Regions from separate parts of the Streptomyces sp. NPDC001292 genome, predicted to be linked through region 1. Evidence: riboswitches for the same ligand, from Rfam matches in the RefSeq annotation. Region 1 holds a riboswitch; the other holds the start of a gene.

Region 1 (4,753 bases):
GGGGAAGGGCGTGCCGTCGGGCAGCCGCGGGGCCGTCTCCACGACGTCGGGCTGCCCGCAGGGACAGCGGTGCGCGATCGCGCGCAGCCCGCGCGGCGGCCGCCCGAGCTGCTGCTTGAAGGCCTCGACGTCCGCCTCGGTGGGCTCGGTGCGCTCAGTGGGCGGCGGTGGGGTTTCCATGCCTTGCGTACATCTCTCTGTCAGTTCACTGGTCGGAGGCGTCGGACTTGTCGACCCCGTCCCAGACGTTGGCGTACCAGGGGCGGCGGGCCGCCCCCTGCTCGGCGCGGGACCGCTCGGCCGGGCCCGGGTCGACCACGACGTAGCCGGTCTCCCCGGGCTTCACGTAGTGCAGCCGCCGCCGGATCTGCTGTTCGGCGTAGGCGTCGTCCTGCCAGCGTGCCTTGAGGTCGCGCAGTTGTTCCACCCGTTGCTGGGCCTGCCGCTTCTGCCGTTGCAGGTCGGCGATGTCGGCGCGCTGGGAGACGTACTGCCGCATCGGGTACGCCAGGGCGACCACCAACGAGCACAGCACCAGCGCGAGCAGTGCCGCGCGGCCGGTGAGGCGGGAGCGGCGGGCCTGGCGGCGGGTCTGCGAACGGTAGACACGGGCCGCGGTCTGCTCACCGAGCAGCCTGAGCCTGGTCGTGGTGGAGAACCGGTCCCGGTCCTTGACGGCCATCGTCCCGCCTCCCGTTCGTGCCCGTGCACACACGCGCGTACGTCCCCGGACACGGTACGGGACCGGGTACGGGGACGTACGTGCGACTGGCGAAGCCTTACGCTTTGCGGCTCAGCCTCCGGGGCGGCTCAGCCCTTGAAGCGCGGGAACGCCGAGCGGCCGGCGTACACCGCGGCGTCGTCGAGGATCTCCTCGATGCGCAGCAGCTGGTTGTACTTGGCGACGCGCTCGGAGCGGGCCGGGGCGCCGGTCTTGATCTGGCCGCAGTTGGTGGCGACGGCCAGGTCGGCGATCGTGACGTCCTCGGTCTCGCCGGAGCGGTGGGACATCATGCACTTGAAGCCGTTGCGCTGGGCCAGCTCGACGGCGTCCAGGGTCTCGGTGAGCGAACCGATCTGGTTCACCTTCACCAGCAGCGCGTTGGCGGCGCCCTCCTCGATGCCGCGGGCGAGGCGCTCGGGGTTGGTGACGAACAGGTCGTCGCCGACGAGCTGGACCTTGTCGCCGAGCTTGTCGGTGATGACCTTCCAGCCGGCCCAGTCGTCCTCGAACAGCGGGTCCTCGATGGAGACGAGCGGGTAGGCGGCCACCAGCTCCTCGTAGTACTCGGTCATCTCCGCCGCCGAGCGCTCCTTGCCCTCGAAGACGTACTTGCCGTCCTTGTAGAACTCGGAGGCGGCGACGTCGAGCGCGAGGGCGATCTGCTCGCCGGGGGCGTAGCCGGCTTCCTTGATCGCCTCGAGGATGAGGTCGAGGGCCTCGCGGTTGGAGCCGAGGTTCGGGGCGAAGCCGCCCTCGTCGCCGAGGCCGGTGGACAGGCCCTTGCTCTTCAGGACCTTCTTCAGGGTGTGGTAGACCTCGGTGCCCCAGCGCAGGGCCTCGGAGAAGGACTCCGCGCCGATCGGGGCGATCATGAACTCCTGGATGTCCACGTTGGAGTCGGCGTGCGAGCCGCCGTTCAGGATGTTCATCATCGGCACCGGCAGCAGGTGCGCGTTCGGACCGCCCAGGTAGCGGAAGAGGGGGAGGTCCGAGGCCTCGGAGGCGGCGTGGGCGACGGCGAGGGAGACGCCGAGGATGGCGTTGGCGCCCAGCGAGCCCTTGTTGTCGGTGGCGTCCAGGTCGAACATGGCCTGGTCGATCAGACGCTGCTCGGTGGCGTCGTAACCGACGAGCTCCGGGCCGATCTGCTCGATCACGGCGAGGACGGCCTTCTCGACGCCCTTGCCCTGGTAGCGGTTGGGGTCGCCGTCACGGAGCTCGATGGCCTCGAAGGCGCCGGTGGAGGCGCCGGAGGGGACGGCGGCACGACCGGTGCTGCCGTCGTCGAGGCCGACCTCGACCTCGACCGTGGGGTTGCCTCGGGAGTCCAGGATTTCCCGGGCTACGACGACGTCGATGGACGGCACGAGCATCTCCTTCTGGGATGTGACGCTGGAAGTGCGGGGCGTGAGCCTTGCGACTAGAGCCTAACCGTCCCGGGGCGGCGACCGGCCGACCGACCGCCTCGTGGACAGAGTGACGGCACCCATTGTTCCTTTTCGGAACAAAGGAGAGGGGAAGGTTCGGGAACGGCCCGGCGAGCGGCAGACGAAAAGCCCCGCCCCGGCGCGCAGGGGGAACGCGCCGGGGCGGGGAGCCCATGGAGGGCGGGACGGGCCCTTACTTCAGGTGGAGCTGCTGGCCCGGGTAGATGAGGTCGGCGTTGTCGATGATGTCCTTGTTCAGCTCGAACAGCTTCTTCCAGCCGCCCTGGACCCCGTGCTTCGCAGCGATGGAGCTGAGGGTGTCGCCGGAGACCACCTTGTACTCGCCGTCGCCCTTCTTGACCTTCTCGCCGGTGGGCGTGGTGACGGTCTTGCTCGGGGCCGGACGCGTCGCGGAGCGGTTGGCGGCCTGCTGCTCGGTCGAGCGGGTGGTGGTGCTCTTGGCGGAGCTGCCGCTCGACGACGGGGACGCGGGGGCGCCGCCGGTGTAGGCGGCGCCGGACAGACCCTTGCCGCAGACCGGCCAGGCGCCCTTGCCCTGGCCCGCGAGGACCTTCTCGGCGACGGCTATCTGCTGCGACTTGGAGGCCAGGTCGGCGCGCGAGGCGTAGGCGGTGCCGCCGTACGCGGCCCAGGTGGAGTTGGTGAACTGGAGTCCGCCGTAGAAGCCGTTGCCCGTGTTGATGGACCAGTTGCCGCCCGACTCGCACTGGGCGACCGCGTCCCACTCGGAGGCGGTGGCGGCGGACGCGTCGCCGACCGCCATCAGCGGGGCGGCGACTGCGGCGCCGGCGACACCGGCGAGCGCGATGACACGGGTGGCCTTGGACGTACGACGGTGCTTGCCCTTGCTGGAGAACAGCATGGATGGATCCCCTCACCGACGCCTGCGAGGTGAGCTGTCGGGTTCGGGCCGGTTGAGTTGCCCGGCCGTGCCTCCTGTGTGAGGCACGGCTCCACCCCTAGCCGCTCCGGTCAACTGCCCGGCGCGGCACTTACCTTGGGTCCCCCGCTCCTGCCCACGGCGCTTGACGCGACGACTGTTCCCGTGCGGCCGCTGGCAGGATTCGGCGTTGCGGCAGCCGGGGCTCGCGGTGACGAGCGGTCATGACCGTAGGCATGCGCTCCGCCGAAATCCAAAGACGATCAGTACTTCTGAGACTCATCCCACACTTTCAGCGAATGGGACATTCGGCGCGAAGTGTGACGTGAACTCCCGCTAGTCGTGGGTCGTTTCGATAGGGACATTCAGGGCCTGACCGGCGGTGATGTGGTTCGGGTCGGACCCGATCACCCCCTTGTTCGCGGCGTACAGCGCGCCCCATCCGCCCTGGAGGCCAAGGGAGTCGGCGATCGACTCGAGCGAGTCGCCGGCACGGACGGTGTAGGAGTCGCCGACCGCGGCGCGCGCGGAGCCCCCGCCGCGTGAGGCGTGACGGCCGGAGGACGCGGCCGCGTGAGAGTCGGCCGAGTCCTCGACGGCGCTGCCGCCGCGATGCCGTCCGGTACCGAGCGCCCCGGTGTCGACCAGCGCCGAAGTGGCGCCGATCCGCCACGACTTGTCCGCGTCACCCCGCTCCGGCGTGATCGAGGGCGAGGCGTCGGGCGACTGGGGCCCGCTTACCGCGACATCGGGGGACGTGTCGGACTTGGTCGGCTTGCCCTTCTCGGCGGGCGAGGACGGTGAGGGGGAGGACGTGGCGGGGGATGCGGTCGGCGAGTCGGAGGAGCCCGCCGAACCGGGGCCGGTGTCCGACGAGCCGGACGAGCCGGTCGACGTCTGCGACGAGTCGGACAGGCCGAGGTCGTCCGTGAGGGACTTTCCGGAGGAGTTGGAGGATCCCGAAGAATCACCCACGCCGGTGTCGACCTTCGCCGCCCCGGACTTCTCGCTGAGCCCGGAGAGCAGCCCGCACGTCGGCCAGGCACCGGGCCCCTGGTCGGCGAGCAGCTTCTCGGCCACGGCTATCTGCTGGGACCGGCTGGCCTGGTCGGCGCTCGAGGCGTAGTCGAGACCGCCGTACTTCTCCCAGTCGTCCTGCGCCAACTGCAGGCCGCCGTAGTAGCCGTTGCCGGTGTTGGCGCTCCAGGCGCCGCCGCTCTCGCACTTGGCCACCTTGTCCCACGTGTTGCCGTCGGCCGCGCTGGCGCCGCCGGCGCCGATCAGCGGGATGGCGATGGCGGATCCGGTCACTCCGGCGGCGACGAGGAGGGCCGGAGCCTGACGGGGCCGACGGTGACGACCGTTGCCGGAGAGCATACGGAGACCTTTCGTGCGACAGCGGTGACCGGCGTGGCGACCACGGACTCGGCGCCACGCCGATGGGTGAAAGTATCGGCTGACGATCGCTTGTCACAAGTTCATGCCGCACAGATCACGTGAAGATCACACAGTTGAACGTGTGTCATCTTCGTGCCCGTCAGTGGGTGGACGTGGTGCGGTGGCGGGAGCCTTTTCCGGCCTTGTCCGACTTCCCTGCGACTTACCGGCCTGGGGTGAACCGCACCGGCAGCGTCCGCAGTCCGCGCATGATGAGCCCGCCGCGCCAGCGCAAGTCGGCCGGATCCGTATCCAGTCGCAGGT
Region 2 (4,753 bases), on a different contig from region 1:
CGCCGGGGAAGCGCGCGGAGTACCGCCCCAGCGCCCGCCTCAGCTGTTCCAGCTCGATGTCGGGCAGAGCACCGCCCTGGGCGAACTTCAGCACGTGTTCGGCCACCGTGCGCAGCTTGGTGTTGGACCGCTGGGAGACCTCCCGCAGGACGTGCCAGGCGTCCTCGGGCGGGATCTGCCCGAAGGCGACCACGACGCCGATCGCCTGGTCGATGACGGCGTGCGAGGTCAGGGCCCGCTGGAGCTGATCGATCTCCTGGTGCAGCCGCTCGCGCTCCAGCACCAGCTCGGTGGCGGAGAGCGGCGGGAGAGGGTGTCGCTTGGACATCGCGAAGAACACCATGGCCAGTCCCCTGGGTCGTCGAGCGCCCGTACTTCCAGCTTCACCCAGGAGGACGCCGTGCACGACCGGAAACCGCTCCCGACGCGACGGGAAAGACCTCCGCGATTTACGTACGTCCTGTACATTTTCTACAGAGGCCGCTCCGACCGGAGCGGGGCCCGCCGCATGGAGGGGTGTGCCATGACGCGACCGTCCGCCCGCTACGTCCTGCCGGAGTTCACCGAGATCACCAGCGCCGGCCGGCGGCCCCTGGATCCCTACGCGAAACTGCTCGAGGAGCGGATCGTCCTCCTCGGCACACCGGTCGACGACATCGCGGCGAACGACGTGATCGCGCAGTTCGTCCACCTGGAGCACCAGGCACCCGACCGGGACGTCTCGCTGTACATCAACTCCCCGGGCGGCTCGTTCAGCGCCATGCTGGCCGTCCACGACACGATGCGGTACGTGAGCTGCGACGTGGAGACGGTCTGCCTGGGTCAGGCCGTCGCGTCCGCAGCGGTGCTGCTGGCCGCGGGCACGCCGGGCAGGCGGTACGCTCTGCCGGGCGCCCGCGTGGTCCTGCGGCAGCCGTCGCTGCCCGAGCCGGTCGAGGGCCAGGCGTCCGACCTGGCCATCCAGGCGGAGGAGCTGGCACGGGTGCGCGCCCGCCTGGAGGAGTTGCTCGTACGGAGCACCGGGCGGTCCGCGCGGCAGGTGCGGGCGGACCTGGAGCGGGAGCGGGTGCTGGACGCGCGGGAAGCCTTGAATTATGGGCTGGTTGACCGGATCATCCCGAATCGCGGGGCCACGCGCACCGCGCCGGACGCGGGGTGAGCCGCCGATGCCGCCACCCGAGCTGCCGCCCCTGCCGGCGCTGACCCGTGCCGAGGCGGAGCTGATCGACCGTTACCTGGAGGCGGCCGACCTGCTGGGCCGCGCCAACCCGGGCCGGCCCGGGGACACCTACCGGGCCCTGAGAGCCGCTCAGGCGCTCGTCGGCAAGGCGGTGGTGCTGCGGGACACGCTGGCGCTGATGCACCAGCGGGGCGAGACCGAGCTGCACGCGGCCACCCTGGCTCGCGCGCTGCGGGTGCTGGACGGAGAGCGGCGCACGGCCCGCGTCACCCTGCCCCCGGACTGCGGAAGTTGACGTCCTCCACAACCAGGGGCACGGCGGGCGCGGAAGGCCGTCCGTCCGGACACGCGGCGCGGAATGTCCCCGAATGACCGACCGCCTTTCGGTGTAGGTTCGGCTCCCTTTTCGGGACCACCGCAGTTGCGCAACACGCCTCCCCGGATGGCGGAACCAGGTGTTCCGGTGCTGGTCCGGGGGTCGTCACGGGAAGGGGCGCCCGTTCGCTCGTGAGGGGTGTCCACCCGAACGGGCGCGTGGTGAGTAACAACACAAACACTCGGATCCGTTGGGATTTTCGGACATCCGTAGGTGAAGATCCCTGTCTGACGACAAGCCCCCGCCACAACGGCGGGGCGGTCCGGGCGGACGCCGAGTCCTGCCGCCGCCCGGATGACCGGTCGACAGGAGTGGATCGGCAGGAATGGAGGACCCAAGCACGACGGGTCGCCGGAACGGTCACGCCATGGCCGGACCGAGCATCCCTTGGGGTGAAGCCGCGGCAACGCGGCCGGGCAACTTCGCCAGCCCGAATCCGACAGGTCATCCTTCACAGGCGGCTGACGAAGGGTTGCGCATGACCGCGCTCAATCGTGTCCCGTCGCTGATGGCCCGGGCCGGCACGGCCTCGGCCCTGACTCTCGCCGCCGTGGGCGGCTCGATCGTGGTCCCGGGTGTGGCCTCCGAGGCCGCGGCCGTGACGACCGCCAGCAAGGCGCTGCGGATCGCGGCGTCCAAGAAGGGGTCGCCCTACCAGTGGGGCGCCACGGGGCCGCGGAGATTCGACTGCTCCGGGCTCACGCTGTACTCGTTCAAGAAGGCGGGCAAGAAGCTGCCCCGCACGGCCGCGCAGCAGTACAACAGGAGCCGGCACATCTCCGCGCGCAGCCGCCGAGCCGGGGACCTGGTGTTCTTCCACTCGGGCTCATACGTGTACCACGTGGGCATCTACGCCGGCGGGGGCAGGATCTGGCACGCCCCGAAGACCGGGGACGTGGTGAAGCTGCAGAAGATCTGGACGAAGAGCGTCTGGTACGGCCGGGTCAGCTGACCCGGCCGTAGTGCGGGCGGTGGCGGCGCTTCCACGTCGTCACCGTCCGTTCCTACGGTTCCTGGCCCGCGGCCGTCACAGGGCGGGCGGGAGCCGTCCACGGAAGTTCGATGCAGACCGTCTTGCCGCCCTCCCGGGTCGGCCGCACGCTCAGTCTGCCGCCGCACTCGGCGGTGAGCCACCGGATGATCACCATCCCCCGGCCGTTGTCCTGCTGGACGGCGGCCGGCAGTCGTTTCGGGAACCGGGGGTGGCTGTCGGTGACCCCGATGCGCAGTCGCTCGTCACGCACCAGGACGAGGTCCACCGTGAAGGTGGGTGACTGCCCGAAAGTGTGCTGTACGGCGTTGGTGGCGAGTTCGGAGACGATGAGCCGGACCGTCTCCGCGGTGTCCGTGGCCGGCGGCAGGCCCCACTCCGCGAGAGTGCCCGCCACATAGGCGCGGGCCGCACAGACCGAGGCGGGATCGCTCGGCAGAGTGACGGATGCTTCCAGATGGTCTGCCATGGCGACGTCGTCCCTTTCCCACGGGACCGGAGTCCGACACTGAGCGGATGATTCGAGTACGGTCCCGCACTGGTGCTTCGCCGTCAGACTGCCATCAGCACTCCGGTCTCGGTGGCGATCCACCGAGATATGCATATATCTGTCGCTCGATGCGGTGAACTCTGCGACGGCAGACCGTATGTGAAGCGGGTCGCGTGGAGCGTTCAGAGGGAGCGAGGGAGTAGCCCATGCAGCACGGTCCCGCGGTGCGCCGCCGGAAACTGGGCGCCGAACTGCGCGCGCTGCGCACCGGCGCGGGCCTCACGAGCGGTGAGGCGGCCCACCTGGTCGGCTGGCACCAGTCGAAGGTCAGCCGGATCGAAACCGGCACCAGTGGGGTGAAACCGGCCGATGTGCACTCACTCCTGGACGCGTACGCGGTCGACGACTCCCAGCTGCGCGAGCTGCTCCTGGCGCTCGCGGGACTGGACGACGGCGACGGCCGGCACCACTGGTGGCACGCCTATCGCGGTGTACTGCCGCCGACCTACCGGGACTTCATCAGCCTGGAGTCGCAGGCGAGCGGGATGCGCACCCTGGAGACCTCGGTCGTCCCCGGACTGCTGCAGACGCCCGAGTACGCCCGCGCGGTCACCCGGGCCGCCGTGGACGGCCTCGACGAGGACCGGCTGGACGCGCTGGTGGAGGTGCGGCTGGCCCGCCAGGACGTGCTGCGCTCGCGACCGCCGCTGGAGCTGGACGCGGTGCTGGACGAGGCGGTGCTGCGCCGGGAGGTGGGCGGACCCGAGGTCATGAGGCGGCAGCTGGAGCGGCTGACGGAGGCGGCCCGACTGCCCCAAGTACGGCTCCAGGTGTTGCCGTTCGCCGCCGGCGCGCACGTCGGCGTCACCGGGCCTTTCGTTATCTTCTCATTTTCGAACGCTGCTGATCTGAACGTGGTGGTTCTCGACCACTTGACGAGTAGCCTCCACCTCGAGCGGAAAGAAGACCTAGAGGCCTACAGCGAGGCCTTCGACACCCTGCGGATCCACGCCCTCTCGCCCGAGGACTCGTTGGACTTCATCGCCGGGATACGCCAGGACCACTGACGGCGCGCAACCGCATACCGCGTAAGGAGGCACCATGTCCGCTCTGCCTCGGCACGTACCTTCCAGCACCGATCTGCACGGCGTGCGCTGGCTGCGCAGCAGCTACAGCACGGGAGCCAACAACTGCGTCGAGACGGCCCGGCCCGCCACGGGACCGTGGGCCGGGCTGCTCGCCGTGCGCGACTCCAAGGCCCCGGCCGGGCCCGCGCTGCTCTTCTCCCCCGCGAGCTGGGCAGACTTCACGGCCGCGACGCACCGCATCTGACGAACGATCCGGTCATATCCGCACCCGGTGACGCTCGGCCGTGTCACGCCGACTCATGGTCGTGTTCCACCGATCACCCGTACAGCGCGTTCGATCTGCGCCCCGGAGAGGTCCGCGCGGGCGGTCAGCCTCAGCCGTGAGATGCCGTCGGGCACGGAGGGAGGACGGAAACAGCCCACGGCCAGGCCTGCCGCCCGGCAGTCGGCCGCCCACCGCACGGCCTGCTCCGGGGACGGCGCGCGCACCGAGACCACCGCGGCGTCCGGACGTACCGCTTCCAGACCCGCGGCGGTCAGGCGTGCGTGGAGTTCGGCCGCCACCGCACGCGCGCGTGCCGCCCGCTCCGGCTCGCGGCTCAGCAGTCGCAGCGCCGCCAGGGCGGCG

What was found. Region 1 has a riboswitch for cyclic di-AMP ahead of ACFY4A_RS22260 (transglycosylase family protein). Riboswitches for the same ligand answer to the same signal wherever they lie in the genome.
Region 2: another riboswitch for cyclic di-AMP. It lies ahead of ACFY4A_RS20990 (C40 family peptidase); the one in region 1 lies ahead of ACFY4A_RS22260 (transglycosylase family protein).

Annotation. Positions count from the first base shown of each region.
Region 1 is NZ_JBIAXG010000021.1:44,494-49,246, forward strand. It holds gene ACFY4A_RS22245 (DUF501 domain-containing protein) at 1-180, opposite strand, end outside; gene ACFY4A_RS22250 (septum formation initiator family protein) at 206-682, opposite strand; gene eno (phosphopyruvate hydratase) at 811-2,097, opposite strand; gene ACFY4A_RS22260 (transglycosylase family protein) at 2,345-3,034, opposite strand; cyclic di-AMP (ydaO/yuaA leader) riboswitch at 3,039-3,206, opposite strand; gene ACFY4A_RS22265 (transglycosylase family protein) at 3,389-4,429, opposite strand; gene ACFY4A_RS22270 (cytochrome P450) at 4,653-4,753, opposite strand, start outside.
Region 2 is NZ_JBIAXG010000019.1:57,415-62,167, forward strand. It holds gene ACFY4A_RS20975 (ANTAR domain-containing protein) at 1-343, opposite strand, end outside; gene ACFY4A_RS20980 (ATP-dependent Clp protease proteolytic subunit) at 524-1,159, shown strand; gene ACFY4A_RS20985 (hypothetical protein) at 1,167-1,475, shown strand; cyclic di-AMP (ydaO/yuaA leader) riboswitch at 1,818-2,031, shown strand; gene ACFY4A_RS20990 (C40 family peptidase) at 2,035-2,508, shown strand; gene ACFY4A_RS20995 (ATP-binding protein) at 2,561-3,016, opposite strand; gene ACFY4A_RS21000 (helix-turn-helix domain-containing protein) at 3,244-4,104, shown strand; gene ACFY4A_RS21005 (DUF397 domain-containing protein) at 4,139-4,369, shown strand; gene ACFY4A_RS21010 (8-amino-7-oxononanoate synthase) at 4,423-4,753, opposite strand, start outside.